2 regions of the Citrobacter sp. Cm046 genome follow, and region 1 is predicted to be linked to the other one. Evidence: predicted binding sites of a transcription regulator. Region 1 holds the regulator's gene; the other holds the start of a gene.

Evidence for each region. The regulator Fur, encoded in region 1, represses iron uptake genes when iron is present. The targets are predictions, from matches to a motif close to ATAATAATGAGAACNACTATCAA.
Region 2: a site for Fur is predicted at 6,394-6,416, ahead of feoA (ferrous iron transporter A). Genes of this name have one in related genera too.

Annotation. Positions count from the first base shown of each region.
Region 1 covers NZ_JAOWGP010000027.1:13,525-24,320, forward strand. The annotation lists gene OGX98_RS01140 (MFS transporter) at 1-891, opposite strand, end outside; gene tcuB (tricarballylate utilization 4Fe-4S protein TcuB) at 947-2,086, opposite strand; gene tcuA (FAD-dependent tricarballylate dehydrogenase TcuA) at 2,073-3,476, opposite strand; gene tcuR (tricarballylate utilization LysR family transcriptional regulator TcuR) at 3,574-4,500, opposite strand; gene fur (ferric iron uptake transcriptional regulator) at 4,630-5,076, opposite strand; gene OGX98_RS01165 (ryhB-regulated fur leader peptide) at 5,069-5,155, opposite strand; gene fldA (flavodoxin FldA) at 5,366-5,896, opposite strand; gene ybfE (LexA regulated protein) at 6,052-6,339, opposite strand; gene ybfF (esterase) at 6,468-7,241, opposite strand; gene seqA (replication initiation negative regulator SeqA) at 7,437-7,979, shown strand; gene pgm (phosphoglucomutase (alpha-D-glucose-1,6-bisphosphate-dependent)) at 8,004-9,644, shown strand; gene kdpE (two-component system response regulator KdpE) at 9,697-10,374, opposite strand; gene kdpD (two-component system sensor histidine kinase KdpD) at 10,371-10,796, opposite strand, start outside.
Region 2 covers NZ_JAOWGP010000030.1:24,472-35,267, reverse strand. The annotation lists gene nfuA (Fe-S biogenesis protein NfuA) at 127-702, opposite strand; gene gntX (DNA utilization protein GntX) at 761-1,444, opposite strand; gene bioH (pimeloyl-ACP methyl ester esterase BioH) at 1,506-2,276, shown strand; gene OGX98_RS01870 (Rpn family recombination-promoting nuclease/putative transposase) at 2,320-3,246, opposite strand; gene feoC ([Fe-S]-dependent transcriptional repressor FeoC) at 3,472-3,708, opposite strand; gene feoB (Fe(2+) transporter permease subunit FeoB) at 3,720-6,038, opposite strand; gene feoA (ferrous iron transporter A) at 6,057-6,284, opposite strand; gene OGX98_RS01850 (Tex family protein) at 6,688-9,027, opposite strand; gene greB (transcription elongation factor GreB) at 9,129-9,602, opposite strand; gene ompR (osmolarity response regulator transcription factor OmpR) at 9,831-10,550, shown strand; gene envZ (two-component system sensor histidine kinase EnvZ) at 10,547-10,796, shown strand, end outside.

The DNA.
Region 1 (10,796 bases):
TCGGTCTGAAATTGCACCTCCAATTGGCAGCCAGATAAAGTTAGAAATACCGACCAGCATGGTGACAATAAGGCTGTCGCGGGCGCTGAGGTGTAGCACGGCTCTGCCGTAGGTCGGGGTATAAACGGTGATAAAGTAAAATGTGGTAGTGGTCATTGCCACCAGCAGCGTACCCGCTGTGATGAGACGCCAATTTTTGATGATAGTGGTGAAAATTTCCCTGGTGTCGGGACGGTGCGTGCGTTGTAAAAATGCGTCAGTCTCCTGAAGCGAGCGGCGGAGAACGAAAATCAAAGGAATAATCATGCAACCAATAAAAAATGGAATGCGCCATCCCCATTCAGAGATCTCATCGTGCGCCAGCGTGGCGTTCAGACCGTAACCAATCAGAGCCGCCACCACAATGGCAACCTGTTGACTGGCAGACTGCCAACTGGTGTAGAAGCCTTTATTCCCCGGTGTGGCAATTTCAGAAAGATAAACAGAGACGCCTCCTAACTCCACACCAGCAGAGAATCCCTGTAATAATCGTCCCAGTAATACCAGCGCAGGGGCCAACAGACCGATACTTTGATAGCCGGGAACCAGGGCAATTAGCAGGGTACCGCAACCCATAATCGCGAGCGTCACCATCAGCCCTTTACGGCGACCAATTCTGTCTATGTAAGCTCCCAGTACAATTGCACCAACAGGTCGCATTAAGAAGCCTGAACCGAAAACGGCAAAGGTCAGCATCAGGCCAGCAAATTCACTCTCTGCGGGAAAGAACGTTTTTGCAATATAGGTGGCGTAAAAACCGAACAGAAAAAAGTCGAACTGTTCGAGGAAATTACCGCTGGTTACCCGCAGTATTGCGCCGAAAGTACCAGCGCGCGATGGTTGTTGTGTCATTGGGTTTGCTCTCCATTGTCTTTATCTTGTTTTTATAGAGGTAAGAGTGTGTGGGTTAGTCGCCTGCGACTCCCGCCTGTTTTCCGCGCTGTCTTTCTATTGCCCACTTGAGTAAGGAAGCGCAGCGGTAAAATCCGTGGGCAAATTTTCCGTAAGGAATGGTCAGAAAGAGTGCCATGACCACGCCGAGATGAATGGCCAGCAGAATAGCCATCCAGGAGGTGTCTCTACCTGCCAGCAACGCTAAACCAGTCAGGCTGGTCAGTAGCAGCAGCAAAATAAAACCGCGATCCATTGGTTTTTGCCGCGCGTCACCATGTAGCGGTGAGCGCTTAAGATTCAGCCATAACAAGCCAGCAGGGCCTACAACTAAACCAATACCGCCCAAGGTGCCAAGGATCACTGGAAGACTAAAGAACGGGTAGGGTGCTTCTATACCTGCGAAGTAGTGATAGCCCGTCGCTACGATGGTGGCGGCAAAGCAGAGCATAAAACCGTAGAAGGTGAAGTGATGGAAACGGCGACGCATCAGAGTGAAGGCATCATCCGCTTCGTTACAACCTTTGCCGTGCCCACCGTCGAGATATTTCAACGTCAGCGCATTGTGTGAGGCTTCAGCAATTTCCGCGGAACGCGGCATACCCGGGGAGATCTCTCGCCAGAAGCGGATCACGCCTGCCATAAGCAAACCTATTGCCAGGATAAAAACAGAGCCAAACATCCATGCCAGCAGGTTATGCGGAAAAATTTGATAGAAATCCCCGGCCAGTGGAGGATGGAATAATGAACCCTTTAAACCCATGGCGAGGAGCAGAAACACGATAAGGCCGAAAACCAGCGACAGCGTCGTGGTTACGCCTGCCCGATGATAAAGCGCGCCAAAGGCCGCGGGTTGGGCGTAGTGCTGATAGGTTTCCAGCCGTACTTCCGCCATCGCTTTCGGTACATTGAGAGCAAATTCATGGGGCGGAGCATATTGGCAGGAGTGCAGACAAGCACCACAGTTATGGCACAAGTTTGCCAGATAGTTTATATCCGCTTTACCAAATTCCAGGCGCTGAGTCATCGCCGGAAAAACTGCGCAAAAACCTTCGCAATAGCGGCAGGCATTACAGACCTGCATCACACGTTCAACCTCTGCTTCCGGCTCGGTGAGAATTTGCGCTTCAATGATCAATTTCTCAAGCTGCTTCATGATGAGCCTCCTTTTGTGCAGCCAGGGCGGCCTCTTTTCCGGCAATACAGCCAAAAGTTGTGCCGATAGACATTCCTACACCAGCGGTATAGCCTTTACCCAGCACGTTGCCCGCCATCATCTCTCCGGCAACGAACAGGTTGCGGCTTGGCTGTCCGGCAAAGTGTACTGCGGCATGTTCGTCCACTTTCAGCCCCAGATAGGTGAAGGTGATCCCCGGGCGTAAGGCATAGCCATAGTAAGGTGGCGTATCTAATGGTCGTGCCCAGTGTGTTTTCGCCGGTGTCAGACCTTGTGTTGCGCAGTTATCCAGCGTGGTGTGATCGAATTGCCCAGGCAGGCAGGCGCTGTTGTACTGCATGATGGTGTGGGTAAAGCGTTCGACATCCAGTCCCAACTGGCGAGCAAGCTCTGTCAGCGTATTGGCCTGTGCGCCAGGAAAGACCGGAGGCATGAAGTGGCCGATCGCTTTACTGTCGATAATGGAGTAGCCAATTTGTCCGGGCTGATGGGCAACCAGCCGTCCCCAGATAGCGTAACGTTTTGGCCAGAAATCTTCGCCTTCATCATAAAAACGTTCAGCATCACGATTTACCACTATGCCCAGCGAGACACAGTCCACACGGGTGCAAATTCCGCCATCGTATAATGGTGCTCTGGCGTCAATCGCCACGCAGTGTGACTGGGAGGGATCGCCGACAATGTCCGCCCCGGCATCGATCATAAATTTAAGCAGTACGCCCTGGTTAAAGCGTGTGCCGCGAATAAGAAAGTTATCCGCAGGCCACTCGCCGCGGGCATTCTTGCCCCACGCCTCCCGCAGCCATTCGCGGTTAGATTCAAACCCCCCGGCGGCAAGCACGCAGGACTTAGCCACAATGCGCTCTTTGCCTGCCAGTGCCGCTACGAACTCGCCATTATGCAGTTCTAGCGCCTGGACCGGTGTGTTATAGCGAATTTGCACGCCCAGCTTTTCTGCGCTGCGATAATAGGCATTCACGAGAGCTTTTCCGCCGCCCATAAAGAAGGCGTTAGTGCGCGCCACATGCAAAGCACCGGAAAGAGGGGGTTGAAAATTAACGCCGTGCTGGCGCATCCAGTCGCGACATTGCGAAGAGGTACGTATCACCAACCGCGCCAGTGCTTCGTTGGTATTTCCTTCAGTTACACGCCAGAGATCCTGCCAGAACTCCTCTTCTGGATAGCTCTCTACCAGGACATCCTGTGGGGCATCATGCATACAGCGTAAATTACGCGTGTGTTGGGAATTCCCTCCGCGCCATTCTCGGGGGGCTGCTTCGAGCAGTAATACAGAAGCCCCTTGCTCCCGGGCGGTTAAGGCAGCACATAATGCGGCATTGCCGCCGCCAATCACCAGAACATCAACCATCGTATACTCCATTACCATTTAACTAATTGTTAAATTTGTAATTAAAATGTATACGTGTAAGTTGTGTGGGCGCTACGCTGTGATGCTAAATAGCCCTTTAGTTATTGTAAAGAATTGCGCCTGGCCAGCTTCCTGCTTCCACCAGTTGACACATCACTTTGGTCAGTATCACGCGGGCAGCGAGACCTGCGGGGGTAAGTTCATCATCAGAAAGGCTGACAAGAAAATTAGGGCGGCTAAGTATTGGATTATGGACGCCGATCACTCTTAGCGTCTCTTTATCGAGATGCGAAATCGCCGCGCCGGGTTGTAATGTGGCACCGATTCCACTGCGAACGGCGCTCATCAACAGCGTCAGACCATCAATTTCTGTAGTGATCTCAATGTTCAGAGCATGTTCCTGGCAGATAGCATCCAGTCTGCCGCGCAGGCCGTGACCCGGGCTTGGCATTATCAATGGAATATTAACCAGCTGGGCAGGGGCGATATTGTCATCCGTAATATCATCCAGTAAAGCATGGGTGCCAATCAAAAATAGCCGTTCTTCGAGAATCGGTCTGGCGCTCCAGCGCAGGATTTTTTCCTTTTGAAACACCACTGCTAAATCAATTTGGCGGGTATTAATCATCCGCTCCAGGTTACCGGAGAGGCTTTCCACCACATGCAGGCGGACATCTGCATAGTTTTCCCGCATTGCATTAATGAAAGGCACACCGAGCACGGATGCGGTACTGGGAGCCATTCCGACGCTGACGTGACCGGAAAGCCGGGCCTCTCGAGCCGCGAGGATCGCATCGTCTGCGTGACGTAATGCCAGTTGTGCCTGGGAGTAAAAAGCCAGTCCGGCGCTGGTGGGCGTCACGCCACGAGAGGTTCGTTGCAGCAGGCGAATAGCGAGTTCGTTTTCCAGCCGGGTCATTTGCTGGCTGAGAGCCGAAACACCAATATTGAGATCGAGCGCCGCGCTGCCCATACTGCCGGTTTCTACAATACGAACATAATAGCGTAGCTGGCGAAGCTCCATTTCGGCTCTCCGATGAGGTAGGGTGAATTTTACATTAAAGCTGCATTGACTCGAAAGGAAGAGGCCCCCGGCCAGGTTTAGCTTATAAAAAAAGCCAACCGCAGGGTTGGCTTTTCAGAAAACATCATATTATTTGGCGTCGTGCGCATGCTCATCTTCGCGGCAATCGCCTTCAGCGCAGTGACCGTACAGATAGAGGCTATGGTTGGTTAAGCGAATACCATGTTTAGCCGCAATCTCACGCTGACGCGCTTCGATGGAATCATCGCTAAATTCGACCACTTTGCCACAGTCGAGGCAAATCAGGTGATCGTGATGATGCTGTTGGGTTAATTCGAAGACGGATTTGCCACCTTCAAAATTATGGCGGGTTACGATACCGGCATCATCAAATTGGTTCAGCACGCGATACACGGTCGCCAGACCAATCTCTTCACCCATGTCTATCAGGCGTTTGTATAAGTCTTCCGCACTGACGTGATGGTTATCCGGTTCCTGAAGAACTTCCAGAATTTTTAAACGAGGAAGCGTTACTTTCAGGCCAGCCTTCTTTAATGCGGTATTATTGTCAGTCATGCGGAATCTGTCCTGTAGCTAAGCGGTTCACTTCATTAACAGAAGTGACAGAAATTGCACTTGAGATAATGCGTATCATTATAGAACTGCCATGTCTAAATGAAAACAGCAAGTCTCTGGCAAATATTGTTAATCAAAACGTGGTATCGCCGACAAACACTCTGTGCAATACCCGATTGGCATCCAGCCATTGTACAGGGTCAGGCGAGAAAGTTACAAATTTGTAGCAATTATTTTGATTGGTTTTATCTATTGATGCGGCGTAGATACGTTTCTACGCCGCATGAAATCAGGCGTTAATGATTTCGTCGAGATGCAGTTCTTCAGAAATCTGTTTAACCCATTTTTCTACGCGTTCAGCGGTCAGCTCAGGCTGGCGATCTTCATCAATAGCCAGACCGACAAAGTGGTCATCATCAGCCAGGCCTTTAGACGCTTCAAAGTGATAACCCGCCGTTGGCCAGTGACCGACGATGGTTGCGCCGCGTGGTTCGATGATGTCGCGGATGGTACCTAACGCATCACAGAAATATTCTGCGTAGTCTTCCTGGTCGCCGCAGCCAAACAGCGCAACCAGTTTACCGTTAAAATCAATGTCTTCGAGAGTAGGGAAGAAGTCGTCCCAGTCACACTGCGCTTCACCGTAATACCAGGTTGGGATACCGAGCAGAAGAATGTCATACCCTTCCAGGTCTTCTTTGCTGCTTTTTGCAATGTCATGTACATCGGCAATGTCTTTACCAAGCTGTTTTTGAATCATTTTTGCGATGTTTTCGGTGTTACCGGTGTCGCTGCCGAAAAAGATGCCAGTGATTGCCATGAGTAAAATAACCTCTTGAAACTTATTGAAATGGTGGTGGCGCAATGCCCACGGATAAGGGCAATCATAGCAGAACAGTCAGGCATGCGGAAACAGCAAACACGCGGGACTGCACTCTGTGCTACACGATTTATGATTTAGAGCAGAAATTCAGACTATGCCTGACCACGCAACGTGGTGAGTTGGTTCATCAGCATCTCTTCGATGAGTTCACTGCGACTCATGTTACGTGCGTCCGCCAGCTCGTTCAGAGCGTCAACGGCGTCGGCATTCAGTTTCAGTTCGACACGCTTAAGCCCGCGAACTTTGTCGCGTTTAAGCTGATTACGTTTATTAATACGTAACTGTTCATCACGCGAAAGCGGATTGGTTTTGGGTCGTCCCGGGCGACGCTCCTGCGCGAACAGATCTAATGTCGTACGGTCCGTTTGTTCTTTGGCCATGATCTTGGTGACTTCGGGGAAACAATCAGCCAGGCGTCTGCCCGGATGGATAGCGCGCCATCATACATCAGCAGGGGGGGCGCGCCAACGCCCACGCACGTAATCGCGCGCGGACGCTGAGTTTTTAATCAGTTGGCCTTGTCCGTCAGATAACGACGGATGGCGCGTAGGACCGCATCTGGTTTTTCTGCGTGTACCCAGTGACCTGCACCTGCAATAACATGCGCCCTTGCCTGAGGGAATTGCGCCAGTAATTGGTCACGGTACGCTTCGGTAACATACGGCGAGTTTCCACCAGGGATGAACAGCGCCGGATGATCCCATGCAGGTATGGTTTCCCAGCCCACAATATGAGGATACTGGTCCCACAATGCGGGGACATTGAAACGCCACTCGCCGTCAACAAAGGATTTCAGCAGAAACTGGATTACGCCTTCTTCTTTCAGGTACTGGCGCATCACGCTTGCCGCCTGCTGGCGTGATGCGGCTTGTGCATCCGTCACGGCATTAATCGCCGCAAAGATCTCATCGTGACGACGGACATGGTAGTCAACCGGTGCAATATCGATAGCCACCAGTTGATCGATACGTTCAGGTGCCAGCGCGGTTAGCGCCATCACCGCTTTGCCCCCCATTGAGTGACCAATAAAAGTCGCTTTTTCTATTTGTTGGGCGTCCAGTGTATCCAACAGGTCTTGCGCCATGGCCGGGTAATTCATCTCTGGCGAACGAGGGGAGAGCCCGTGATTTCGCATATCAACCTGAATGATGTCGTGATCGACTACCAGGTCACGTGCCAGTATGCCCAGGTTATCCAGGCTGCCAAACAGACCGTGAACCAGGACGATGGGGGAATTATTGTGCAGGTTTTGTGCAGATTGCGCTCGGATATTCAATTTCATGGCAAAGTTCTTTTTTTCACACTAGCGGGTTAGGGTATCATGTTGACCATTCTGCCACAGGGCTGCAACAACTACGGTTACTCCGAGTTTTTCTGGCCATCAGGCTTGACGCTATCCGCTGTTGGGATTTGCCTTTACACTAGGTGTAATAATCCCAACAACTTGTATTCAGCTAAGACACCGCACTGGATTAAGATGAAAACGATTGAAGTTGATGATGAACTCTATAGCTATATTGCCAGCCACACCAAGCATATCGGCGAGAGCGCATCCGACATTTTACGGCGTATGTTGAAGTTTTCTGCCGCATCACAGCCTGCCACTCCGGTGGTAAAAGAAGTCCGCGCCGTGCAACCTGTCGTGGAAGCCAAGCCGGTCGACCCCGTTAAAGATAAAGTGCGCGCCATGCGTGAACTGCTGCTTTCCGATGAATATGCGGAACAGAAAAAAGCAGTGAATCGCTTTATGCTGGTGCTGTCTACACTCTATTCACTGGATCAGCACGCGTTTGCTGAAGCAACGGAGTCGTTACACGGTCGCACACGCGTCTATTTTGCAGCGGATGAACAGACGCTGCTGAAAAATGGTAATCAAACCAAGCCGAAACATGTGCCTGGCACACCGTACTGGGTGATCACCAACACGAATACCGGCCGCAAATGCAGCATGGTTGAACACATCATGCAGTCAATGCAATTCCCTGCGGAATTGATTGAAAAGGTTTGCGGAACAATTTAATCCTTGCATTAGAGGGACCAGGCAATGGCAATCCACAAGCGTGCAGGTCAGCCTGCACAACAGAGTGATTTGATTAACGTCGCCCAACTGACGGCACAGTACTATGTACTGAAACCAACAGCCGGGAATGCTGAGCACGCCGTTAAGTTCGGGACATCCGGGCATCGTGGTAGTGCAGGTCGTCACAGTTTTAACGAGCCGCATATTTTGGCAATCGCCCAGGCCATTGCCGAAGAACGTGCGAAAAACGGGATTACCGGGCCTTGTTATGTGGGCAAAGACACCCATGCGCTGTCTGAACCGGCATTTATCTCTGTACTGGAAGTGTTGGCGGCAAACGGTGTTGATGTCATCGTGCAGGAAAATAACGGCTTTACGCCAACGCCTGCCGTGTCAAATGCAATCCTGGTCCACAACAAAAAAGGCGGCCCGCTGGCTGATGGCATTGTCATCACGCCGTCGCACAACCCGCCGGAAGATGGTGGCATTAAATACAACCCGCCAAACGGTGGTCCGGCAGATACTAACGTCACTAAAGTGGTGGAAGATCGTGCCAACGCGCTGCTGGCTGATGGACTTAACGGTGTTAAGCGAATTTCACTGGATGCGGCGCTGGCGTCGGGTCATGTGAAAGAGCAGGATCTCGTTCAGCCGTTTGTTGAAGGACTGGCTGACATTGTTGATATGGCCGCGATCCAGAAAGCGGGACTGACGCTGGGTGTCGATCCGCTGGGTGGCTCCGGTATCGAATACTGGAAGCGTATTGCCGAGCACTACAAACTGAATCTGACCATTGTTAACGATCAGGTTGATCAGACCTTCCGCTTTATGCATCTCGACAAAGACGGTGCTATCCGTATGGACTGCTCTTCCGAGTGTGCGATGGCGGGTCTGCTGGCGCTACGTGATAAGTTCGATCTGGCATTTGCTAACGATCCAGATTATGACCGTCACGGCATCGTCACTCCGGCCGGGTTGATGAACCCGAACCACTATCTGGCAGTCGCGATCAACTATCTGTTCCAGCATCGCCCGCAGTGGGGCGAAGACGTTGCCGTTGGCAAAACGCTGGTGTCTTCGGCGATGATTGACCGTGTGGTGAATGATTTAGGACGTAAACTGGTTGAAGTACCGGTTGGCTTTAAATGGTTTGTTGATGGCCTGTTCGACGGTAGCTTCGGCTTCGGCGGCGAGGAGAGCGCGGGGGCTTCTTTCCTGCGTTTCGACGGTACACCGTGGTCGACCGACAAAGACGGGATCATTATGTGTCTGCTGGCGGCCGAAATTACTGCCGTGACCGGTAAGAACCCGCAAGAGCATTACAACGAGCTGGCCGCGCGTTTTGGTGCGCCGAGCTATAACCGTTTGCAGGCAAGCGCGACCTCCGCGCAGAAAGCAGCGCTGTCTAAACTCTCTCCGGAGATGGTCAGTGCCAGCACGCTGGCGGGTGATCCGATCACCGCGCGTCTGACGGCGGCGCCAGGCAATGGTGCTTCTATCGGCGGTCTGAAAGTGATGACTGACAATGGCTGGTTTGCCGCACGTCCGTCAGGTACTGAAGACGCCTATAAAATCTACTGCGAGAGCTTCCTGGGTGAAGAACACCGCAAGCAGATTGAAAAAGAAGCGGTTGAGATTGTCAGCGAAGTGCTGAAAAACGCGTAACCAGAAAAGGAGCCGAAAGGCTCCTTTTTTACATCTGGTACCCGGTGAAATATCACGGCATAAACCGATAGCCAATCCCGGTTTCGGTTATAAAGTGACGAGGGCGCGCCGGGTCTACTTCCAGTTTCTGGCGCAAGTGCCCCATATAAATTCGCAGGTAGTGGCTGTGCTCGACGGCGTTGGGACCCCAAACCTGATTCAACAGCTGACGCTGGGTCAGCACCTTCCCGCTGTTATTGAGAAGTATCGCCAGCAGGCGAAATTCAATTGGCGTCAGGTGAATTTCCTCTTCGCCACGATGTACCAGACGCGCGGCAATATCCACTTTCACATCGGAAAAATGCACGACTGGCTCGGGTGCGGGTCCAATAGCGTGGCGGCGTAATGCCACACGCAAACGCGCCTGCAGTTCGCCAATGCCAAACGGCTTGCTGAGATAATCATCAGCACCGGCATCCAGTGCGGCGATTTTGTCGCTCTCTTCACTGCGAGCTGAAAGCACTATAACGGGAATAGCGCTCCATTGTCGCAGGTCGCGAATAAAATCAGTGCCGTCACCGTCTGGCAGGCCGAGATCGAGAATGATGAGATCGGGTTTACGCGTCGCGGCCTCCAGCAGGCCACGTTGCAACGTTTCTGCTTCATACACGCGCAGACCATCGGCTTCCAGCGCGGTGCGCAGAAAGCGACGAATGGCCTGTTCATCTTCAACAATCAATACGTTTGTCACATATCCTCATGAAAATCTTCAAGTTCAGGGGGTAATTCTTGTGGCAGTGTAACACGGAAGCAAGCGCCACCCTGCGGTCGATTATGGGCGGTAATGGTCCCGCCATGCACGTCGACAATAGCCTGGCAAATTGCCAGCCCCAGCCCAACGCCCGGTACTGATGACTCTTTGTTCCCCCGGGAAAACTTGTCGAAAATACGTTGTTCCTGGCCTGACGGAATGCCAGGCCCGTTATCCCACACGTCCAGTTGCAGGTGTTCGCCCTCAACATGTGCTTCAATTCCTATTTGTGCCTGCGGGCCTGCGTATTTGACGGCGTTTTCCAGCAGATTAATCAGCACTCGTTCAAAGAGTGGCCCATCAACGTGTATCAGCGTCAATGGCTCAGGAAGTGACAGATTAATTGGTGCAGCCAGGCCAGG
Region 2 (10,796 bases), on a different contig from region 1:
TCACCTGGGACAGCAAAATTTAAATTATGAGAGGCAGGTCAAATTATGGTGGGGTAATTGCAAGATGGTAGCAGAAGAACGTAGGCCCGGATCGCTGCGCGTCACCGGGCGAATACAGATGGGGACTTAGTAGTAAGAGTGCTCGCCGCGCTGGTGTTCGGTCAAATCGCGAACGCCTTTCAGTTCAGGGAATTCCCCCAGCAGCTGTTTCTCGATGCCTTCTTTCAGCGTGACATCTACCATTGAACAACCGTTACAGCCGCCACCAAACTGCAGAATAGCGTAGCCTTCATCGGTGATCTCCATCAGAGTGACGCGTCCACCGTGGCCAGCCAGTTGCGGGTTGATCTGCGACTGCAGCATGTATTCAACGCGTTCCATCAGCGGCGCATCATCGGATACTTTACGCATTTTCGCATTAGGCGCTTTCAGGGTCAGCTGGGAGCCTAACTGATCGGTAACGAAATCGATTTCAGCATCTTCCAGATAGGGTGCACTCAGTTCATCAACATATGCGGTCAGCAGGGAAAATTTGATGGCGGTGTCGGTTGCTTCCACGGCGTCCGGTGGACAATAAGAAACGCCGCATTCAGCGTTAGGCGTGCCGGGATTAATCACAAATACGCGGATTTGTGTCCCTTCTTCCTGATTTGCCAGCAGTTTGGCAAAGTGCGCTTGTGCAGCATCGGAAATATGGATCATAGTAATGGCCTAATAGTTGACTATTTTACTTGGTTATAATACGCCCATCATCGAGGCTCTACAAGGTTCGACACAGGCACCATACCTGGACAGTCGCCGCGCCGTTGCGCAAAAGTAGTTGCGCGATTTCCGCGACGGTACTTCCGGTAGTGACGACATCATCCACAACAACCATATGGAGTCCCTGTACCGGCAATTCAAGGCGAAAAGCATTTTTCAGGTTGCGTTTGCGTAATCGGGCGCTGAGATGATGCTGCGTGGCGGTCGCCCGAACCCGTGTTATTGCCTGACTGTCCCAGTCACAACCCAGCCAGTGCGCCAAAGGACGGCACAATAAATCGCTCTGGTTAAACCCTCTTCGCCAGTGTCGGCGTTGCCAGAGTGGGACGCTGACGATCCTGTCCGGCAGAGGAAGCCCGCTGGTACGGCGAGCCAGCAACACGTCCAGTAGCAGCAGGCGTGAAAGTGCAGTGGCAATCTCGCTACGGCGCGAAAATTTCAGCTGGTGGATAAGGTTACTCAGCGGCGGAACATAGTCATTGACCGTAACCAACCGCTGCCACGGCGGCGGTTGTTGCAGACACCGGCCGCAGGGAATGGCGGTGTGGGCGGCTGGCATCCCGCACTGGGGGCACAAATTGATATGACGGCGTGTCGCCCGTGTACAAACGGAACAAATTCCCCAATGTCCCAGCGTCAGTGGCATTCGGCATAGCCAGCACAATCCCGGTACTGTTAGCATAGGTTTATCCTTAACAATGTATGCCTACAGGGCTAGGCTCCAAAAAAGAGAACAGTAACTGATGAATGACATCTGGTGGCAGACCCGAGGTTCGGGAAATTGCCATCTTGTGCTGCTGCACGGATGGGGATTGAATGCGGAAGTATGGCATTGCATAAGTGAGGAACTGAGTTCGCATTTCACGCTACATCTTGTCGACTTACCGGGATTTGGCCGTAGTCAGGGTTTCGGCGCGATGCCGCTGGAGGAGATGGCGGAACGTGTTTTACAACAGGCACCAGAGAAAGCCATCTGGCTGGGCTGGAGCCTGGGCGGGCTGGTAGCAAGTCAGGTAGCGTTGACCCATCCTGCTCGTGTTCAGGCGCTGGTTACTGTGGCTTCTTCGCCATGTTTTAGCGCTCGTGATGAGTGGCCGGGTATTAAGCCGGACGTGCTGGCGGGATTCCAGCAACAGCTTAGCGAAGACTTCCAGCGTACGGTAGAGCGTTTTCTGGCGCTACAAACGATGGGAACGGAAACCGCACGTCAGGACGCGCGAACTTTGAAGAAAACGGTGCTGGCATTACCGATGCCGGAAGTGGCGGTACTGAATGGTGGGCTGGAGATCCTGAAAACGGTTGATCTGCGTGAATCTCTCTGCGCATTGCGCATGCCGTTCCTGCGGTTGTATGGATATCTTGATGGGCTGGTACCGCGCAAAGTTGTACCGATGCTGGATGCACTGTGGCCGGAGAGCGAATCTCTGGTGTTTGCCAAAGCGGCACATGCGCCGTTTATCTCGCATCCTGGTGAGTTCTGTGCCGCGCTGATGGCGTTGAAACAGCGGTTATAGCGCCTTTGACTTGCCCGGTGACGCGATGCTTACCGGGCCGACATTAATGCCTTTTTGCCATCAACTCCTCAGCAGAAAGGCCAGTGATTCTGAGAATGGTCAGTCTGTCGATACCGTCGGCTAACATGGTGGCAGCAATGCGTCGTGCTTCGTCTTGTTTACCTTGTTGTAAGCCCTCCTGTAACCCTTCCTGTAACCCATTCATATGCCCTTCCTGGCGTAATCTCTCTGCGATAGTCATCAGTCTCTCCTTGTGTTGAGGTAGGCGTCCGGTTACTTCGTCCATAAATTCTTTGAAATGCGCTGTGTCGCCAGCCTGAATCATGTAATTAAACAGGGCTTTCAACTGGTTGTCATTAGCGTTTCCTTTAACAAGCAGGACGACCAGTTTTTCCACTAATCCCATCAAATCTCGTTTCCGGATATGTTTTTGAATCAGCTCCAGTAGTGCTATACGGCGATGCTGCATGATCTCGTCATCAGCCATTACCGTGATATCTATTAATGGAAAAGTGTTCGCATAAAGTTGTCTGGCTGTCTCCGGATCGTTAAATTTATCCAGCCAGCACAAGGAGTAGGGATATGGGCTGACGGTGCCGTGATAAAAAAGCATGGGGATCACCAGTGGCAGCTTTTTGTGGCCCGCATCCAGATGTCGCTGCATGACTGCAATAGCATAACGCATAAGACGAAACGCCATATGTGCATCCGCGGTGCTCTGATGTTCAATAACCGTGTAGATGTAGCCATCGCCTTCACGAGTTTTTAGTGACCACAACACATCGCAATAGTGCGCACGCAAATCGTCCTCAATAAAACTGCCCGGTTCCAGTTTCAGTGTCTTTAGGTCACAAAGAATACGTAAAGAGTCTGGAAGATGAAGTTGAAGAAAGTCGCGAGCGGTAGCTGGATGGCCCATAAAAGTCTTGAAAATTGCGTCATGCGGCGTAGCTGTAGCGTCAGTATTCATGGCGGTCCGTCACCTGAAGAACAAGATGATGAGACTCTACTTGCCGTAGAAAAGGGAAGCATCCCCGTAATGTTAACGATGTGCAGAGGGTTGGAGGATAAATCTGTTTTGCTGAAAGAGTGACATTCTTATGGAATTCGTTTCGCAAAATCCCGGACAGCATGGATATTAGGTGCCGTTTGTAGGCCGGACAAACGTAGCGTCATCCGGCAAATAGCATTACGTTTAACGCAAAGCCCACCATTCGCGCAGGCAGGCTTTGCCTTCCGGGCAGCTTTTGCAGCTTCCGGAAAGACACCCCTCGGCATCTTCCTGAATTCGCTTCGCTTTGCCCATTTTCTCTAACTGATTCAGCATGGCGTCAATCATTGGCTGCGGGGTATGCAGCGTGTGGCTAATTTGCTTAGCCTCCATACGTCCCCGCAGAGCCAGTAAATCACGAACCTGTATAAGCGATGCCATGATCCACAACCTTAGTGGCAATCGCCAGTCGTGCTGGCACAGCACGAGCTTACCGTTTTGTTGGTTGCCAGCAGCGCAATATCCACACGGCTACGGGCGCGGCGTAGCAGACCCAGCAATACGATGTTAAACAGGATGACGGCTAAAATGCAGACCAGACTGTAGGTCGGGTGCTGACTGTAGCTGACTGCCTGATAGAACAGCGTCGACAGTGAGTAGGCGATATTCAGGCCCCACAGAACGGAGAAGCCCATCCAGCCACGGCTGGATTCACGCGCGATAGCCCCCATAACTGAAATGCACGGAACATACAGCAGTACGAAAATCAGGTAGCTGTAAGCGGCTGCGGCGCTGCCAAATTTTTCGCCCATCACGCCCATGGCGCCAGTTGCCATCTCACCGTCACCTTTACTGGCTTCGATAGGGTTAGCCAGGACGCTCAGGCTGAAGGTATCTTTCAGGCTTTGCCAGGTTTCATCCAGTGCGCCGACTAACTCATCACCGAGGTGGAAATCTGCCGGGTTGAACTCTTCTTCCTGAATATTTTCAGCTGTATAGAGTGTATTCAGTGTACCGACAACCACTTCTTTGGCCATCGCACCGGTGAACAGACCCACGGTGGCCTGCCAGTTATCTTCGTGTACGCCAATCGGTTTAAAGACCGGGGTAATAACGCGGCTGACGGAAGCAAGGGCTGAGTCGTTGATGTTATCGACGATTTTCCCGCTCAGGGAGAAACTGTTAAACGCGCTAAGGAAAATACTGACAATGATAATGACTTTACCGGCACGGAGGACGAAGCCTTTCAGGCGCTGCCAGGTCTGGATGATCAGGCTTTTAATATGCGGGACGTGATAAACCGGCAGTTCCATCACGAACGGCGTTGCTTCGCCACGCATGATGGTGTGCTTGAGCATCAGGCCAGTCAGCACTGCCATGACGATACCTAACACATATAGCGAGAAGACCGCCAGCGCACCGTTCTGACCAAAGAATGCCGCTGCAAACACAGCGAAAATCGCCAGACGTGCACCGCAGGACATAAACGGTGCCATCATGATGGTCATCAGACGTTCACGCGGCGCATCCAGTGTACGTGCGCCCATCACCGACGGTACGTTACAGCCGAAACCAACAATCAGCGGGACAAACGATTTACCCGGTAGCCCCAGCGCCTGCATCAGACGGTCCATTACAAACGCGGCTCGCGCCATGTAGCCGGAGTCTTCGAGGAAGGAGAGGAACAGGTACATCATACCGATTTGAGGGACCAGTGGCAGAACGGTGTTAATCCCGCCGCCAAGACCCTGCGCCAGGAAGATGGTCAGCCAGTCCGGGAAGTGCAGCGTGTAACCAATCCATTGAATACCATGGATAAAGAGTGCCACTGAACCGACGTCAAATAACGGCTGCAGCGCGCCACCGATGTTAATGGCGAGCAGGAACATCAGGTACATCACGAACAGGAATATTGGCAGACCGAGGAAGCGGTTGAGGACGATTTTATCGACAGCGGTGGTGAAGCGGCTTGGCTCGGCGGTTAGCGTGTTGCTGACGGTATCGCAGATCGCGGCAATGCACTGGTATCGCGCATCGGCAATGTGCAGCGCGGGATCGTCCATCGTTTCACTCAGACGGGCAATTGCACCATCCAGATTTTGCGCAGCATCGCCCGCGTAGGCGCGGCTGTAGATATCGCCTTCCAGCATTTGCAGGCCAAGCCAGCGACGTTGTTGTAGCGGCATCTCTTCGGTCATTGCGTCAGCCAGAGAATCTGCTTCACGTAGCAGTGGCTGAGCATAATGGACCAACTCGACGGCGTCGTTCTCTTTATAACGATCGATCGCCAGCTTCAGCGCTTCAATCCCACGTCCACGCGTAGAAACCAGTGGAACCACTGGGCAGCCAAGACGGGCGGAAAGCGCGTCGATATCAATACGGATTTGCTGCTTCTCAGCAATGTCCAGCATGTTAAGCGCGACGATACAGGGGATACCCAGTTCGAGCAGTTGCAGCGTCAGGTAGAGGTTGCGCTCAAGGTTTGAGGCATCGACGACGTTGATAAGCAAGTCGGCGTCGCCGCTTAAAATATAGTGACAGGCAATTTGCTCATCGAGGGAGGTCTGGGATGAGATCGTTGTCAGTGAATACGTACCTGGTAAATCCACCAGTGTGACCTGATGGTCCGTCGTCGCAAAATGACCTTCTTTACGCTCAACGGTGACTCCAGCCCAGTTGCCTACACGCTGACGCGCGCCGGTGAGCTGATTGAATAAAGTTGTCTTGCCGGAATTAGGATTACCAATTAAACCAATGGTTAGTTTTTTCATTTTTATTGACTCACTGTATTAACAGGAAACCGCTTCCACTTCTAATAACGCCAGATCTTTTTTACGCAATACCAGACTTACGCGGCGAGTTTCAATGTGGATAGGATCGCCCAAAGGTGCGACACGTACCACGTTGAATGATGAGCCTGGTAGCATGCCGAGTGACAATAACTTCTGACGGTACGCCGGACTGATTTCACGAGAAAAACCGGTAATTTTCCACGCAGTGTCTGGAGTGAATTGCATAGGGACCTACTTATATCTCGCTAACTGGATGATTACCTCATGGGGCTGCAGGGCGGCATGAGACCAGATGATTAGCTAACGGAGGAAAGAGTAAATAATCAACAATGCAATGATAATGAGAATGGTTTTTATCATCAATAGAATAAGTGTGACGGAATGTAGAATTGGATAATAATTTGAGTCAATTTTGATATGCCTCAACATTTAATCTGGTTTGAGACCGTTAATTTAATTCGGCAATTATTGATTTTTTAATGTTTAATTAAGGTTTCATCTGTTAACGATGTGAAAATTAATTGTGCGGTTAGTCCTCGGCTAATTAAATAACCGCTTCAATTTGTATTATTTAATTGTTAATCGAAATGATATAGCCGGAGGAGCACAAGTGCCCCCCGGCATTCTGTCAGCGTTTCTTACCCATCGCCGCCGCCAGGGCATCCATCATGGCGCTGTTGCCGGCAGGCTGTGTATCACGCCCGCGCGGTTTTGCCGCTTTAGCTGCCGCTGTCGGGCGATTGCCCTGAGCGCGATCGTTGCTACCGCCGCCGCGACGGGCGTTGGTTTCACCTGGCTGTTCGTCCAGACGCATGGTCAGGGCGATACGCTTGCGTGGTAGATCCACTTCCAGCACTTTCACCTTCACAATGTCTCCCGCTTTCACCACGGTGTGTGGATCTTCGACGAACTTATTCGACAGAGAGGAGATATGTACCAGACCGTCCTGGTGAACGCCGATATCAACAAACGCACCGAAGTTAGTGACGTTGGTGACTGCGCCTTCCAGAATCATTCCTGGCAGCAGGTCATTCATGGTTTCCACGCCATCAGCAAACTGTGCGGTTTTGAACTCCGGACGCGGATCTCGGCCCGGTTTTTCCAGCTCTTTGATGATGTCGGTGACGGTCGGCACCCCGAAACGTTCGTCGGTAAAGTCAGATGCCTTCAGGTTACGCAGTTCATTGCTGTTGCCCATCAGGTCACGCAGTGACTGCTCGGTCGCAGCCAGAATACGTTCTACGATCGGATAGGCTTCCGGGTGCACGGTCGAGGCATCCAGCGGGTTATCGCCGTGGTTGATGCGCAGAAAGCCCGCACACTGTTCAAACGCTTTTGGCCCCAGTCGGCTGACTTTTAGTAGCTGCTGACGATTCTGGAACTGACCGTTCTCATCACGCCAGGCAACAATATTTTGCGCCATCATCCGGGTCAGGCCCGCGACACGCGTTAACAGCGGGACGGAGGCGGTGTTCAGGTCTACGCCGACGGCGTTTACGCAGTCTTCCACCACCGCATCCAGCTTACGGGCAAGCTGTGTCTGGCTAACGTCGTGTTGATACTGACCGACACCGATCGATTTCGGATCGATTTTCACCAACTCAGCCAGTGGATCCTGCAGACGACGGGCGATAGAGACCGCACCGCGCAGTGAGACGTCGAGATCAGGAAACTCCTGTGCGGCCAGTTCGGAAGCGGAGTAGACCGATGCCCCGGCTTCGCTGACGATCACTTTTTGCGCGGTGACTTTCGGGAACTGTTTTTGCACATCCAGGAAGAAGCGTTCGGTTTCGCGGGACGCGGTGCCGTTACCAATCGCTACCAGTTCAACGTTGTATTTTTCACACAGCGCAGCAACGGCAACGGCGGCTTTGGCTGCCTGACCGGTATGTGGATAAATGGTGTCGGTAGCAACCAGTTTGCCGGTGCCGTCGACGACCGCAACCTTAACGCCGGTACGCAGGCCGGGATCGAGACCCATCGTAGCACGCAGGCCTGCCGGAGCAGCCATCAACAGATCGTGCAGGTTTCGGGCAAAGACGTTAATCGCCTCATCTTCCGCACGCTCGCGCACGGTCCCCATAAGTTCAGTCTCAAGATGCATCAGCACTTTGATGCGCCATGTCCAACTGACGACGCCTTTTCGCCAGCTGTCTGCTGGTGCGTTGTTCAGTCGCAGGCCAAGGTGATCCTGAATTATCTGCTCACCGTGACTCTCTTTTGGCGGCTCATCGAATTGCGGATCGGCATTCAATGAAAGCTGTAGCACGCCTTCGTTACGGCCACGGAACATTGCCAGTGCGCGGTGAGAAGGGACGCTGGAAATCGGTTCATGGTGATCGAAGTAATCACGGAATTTTGCGCCTTCCTCTTCTTTACCGCTCACTACGGTGGAAACCAGATGCGCATTCTTCCACAGGTAATCACGCACTTTTGCCAGCAGCGCAGCGTCTTCAGCAAAACGTTCCATCAGGATGTAACGTGCGCCGTCGAGTGCGGCTTTAGTATCCGCTACGCCGTTGTCGGCGTTGATGTATTGTGCCGCTGTGGTTTCTGGATCGTGGGAAGGTTCGTTCCACAGCAGATCAGCCAACGGCTCAAGTCCGGCTTCAATGGCGATTTGTCCGCGGGTGCGGCGTTTTGGTTTGTACGGCAGATAGAGGTCTTCGAGTTCGGTCTTACTTAACGTGCCGTTGATCGCTTTCGCCAGGTCGTCGGTCAGTTTGCCTTGCTCGCTGATAGATTTGAGAATGGCCTGACGGCGGTCTTCCAGTTCACGTAAATAACCCAGACGGCTTTCCAGGTTACGCAACTGCGTGTCATCCAGACCGCCGGTGATTTCCTTACGATAACGTGCGATAAACGGCACGGTGTTCCCTTCGTCAAGCAGGCGAACGGCAGCTTCTACCTGTTCGGCGCGAGCCTGAATTTCACCCGCGATAATGCGGCAGAACGAATCATTCATCATGGATTTAGTTTCATCTTTAGGATCAAAAATCAGGGGATAGTTATACGGACTGACACGCCAAAATGCCAGCCGAGAACCGATTCTCTCGGAATGTTCCAGGCTTATTTAACGTATTCAATCTCGTTAACGTACCAGCTGGCTTCCCCGGCAGGTGTGTTCACCACCGCGAGATCGCCCACCTCTTTTTTCAGCAGTGCTCGCGCCATCGGTGAGTCGATAGAGATGTAATCCTTACGACCAAAAATTTCATCGTATCCGACAATGCGGAATTTGCGGGTATCGCCATCATCATTTTCAATCTCAACCCACGCGCCAAAGAATACTTTGCCCTCCTGCTGTGGGGAGTAATCGACTATTTTCAGATTCTCCATGCACTTCGTCAAATAACGGACACGCCTGTCGATCTCTCGCAGGCGCTTTTTATTATACTGGTAGTCAGCATTTTCGCTGCGGTCGCCCAGACTTGCGGCCCAGGTGACTTTTTTGGTGACTTCCGGGCGCTCTTCACGCCAGAGATAATTCAGCTCTTGTTTGAGTTTTTCATACCCTTCACGGGTTATCAGGGGCGTTTTCATCTTATTGTTTTACCTTCGACTCTGTGATGATGCGCACAATTAGTATTACGTGAGCATATCAACAGAATAAATAATGTATTGCGAGAAACATTGTATACTTAAGCTGCTGTTTAATATGCTTTGTAACAATTTAGCCTGGAATTCATACCAGAATTCACTGGTTACTCTCGTAAGCTTTCTTAAGAATACACACTTACAATTGTTGCGAACCTTTGGGAGTATAAAACAATGCAAGAGAACTATAAGATTCTGGTGGTCGATGACGACATGCGCCTGCGTGCGCTGCTGGAGCGTTATCTGACTGAGCAGGGCTTCCAGGTTCGAAGCGTCGCAAACGCTGAGCAGATGGATCGTCTGCTAACCCGTGAATCCTTCCACCTTATGGTACTGGATCTAATGCTTCCTGGTGAAGATGGCCTGTCAATTTGCCGCCGCCTGCGCAGTCAGAGTAACCCGATGCCCATCATTATGGTGACGGCGAAGGGCGAAGAAGTTGACCGTATCGTCGGGCTGGAAATCGGTGCTGACGACTACATCCCTAAACCGTTTAACCCGCGTGAACTGCTGGCGCGTATTCGCGCTGTGCTGCGTCGTCAGGCGAATGAGCTACCGGGCGCGCCTTCTCAGGAAGAAGCGGTAATTGCTTTCGGTAAGTTCAAACTTAACCTCGGTACTCGCGAAATGTTCCGCGAAGATGAGCCTATGCCGCTGACCAGCGGTGAATTTGCGGTGCTGAAAGCGCTGGTCAGTCACCCGCGTGAACCGCTGTCTCGCGATAAGCTGATGAATCTTGCCCGTGGTCGCGAGTATTCCGCGATGGAGCGTTCCATTGACGTGCAGATTTCTCGTCTGCGTCGCATGGTGGAAGAGGATCCAGCACATCCGCGTTACATTCAGACCGTATGGGGTCTGGGCTACGTCTTTGTCCCGGACGGTTCTAAAGCATGAGGCGAATGCGCTTCTCGCCACGAAGTTCGTTTGCTCGCACATTATTGCTCATCGTCACCTTGCTTTTTGCAAGCCTGGTGACGACTTATCTGGTGGTGCTGAACTTCGCGATCCTGCCGAGCCTCCAGCAGTTTAATAAGGTCCTGGCCTACGAAGTTCGTATGCTGATGACCGATAAACTGCAACTGGAGGACGGTACACAGCTGGTTGTGCCTCCCGCATTCCGCCGGGAAATTTACCGTGAGC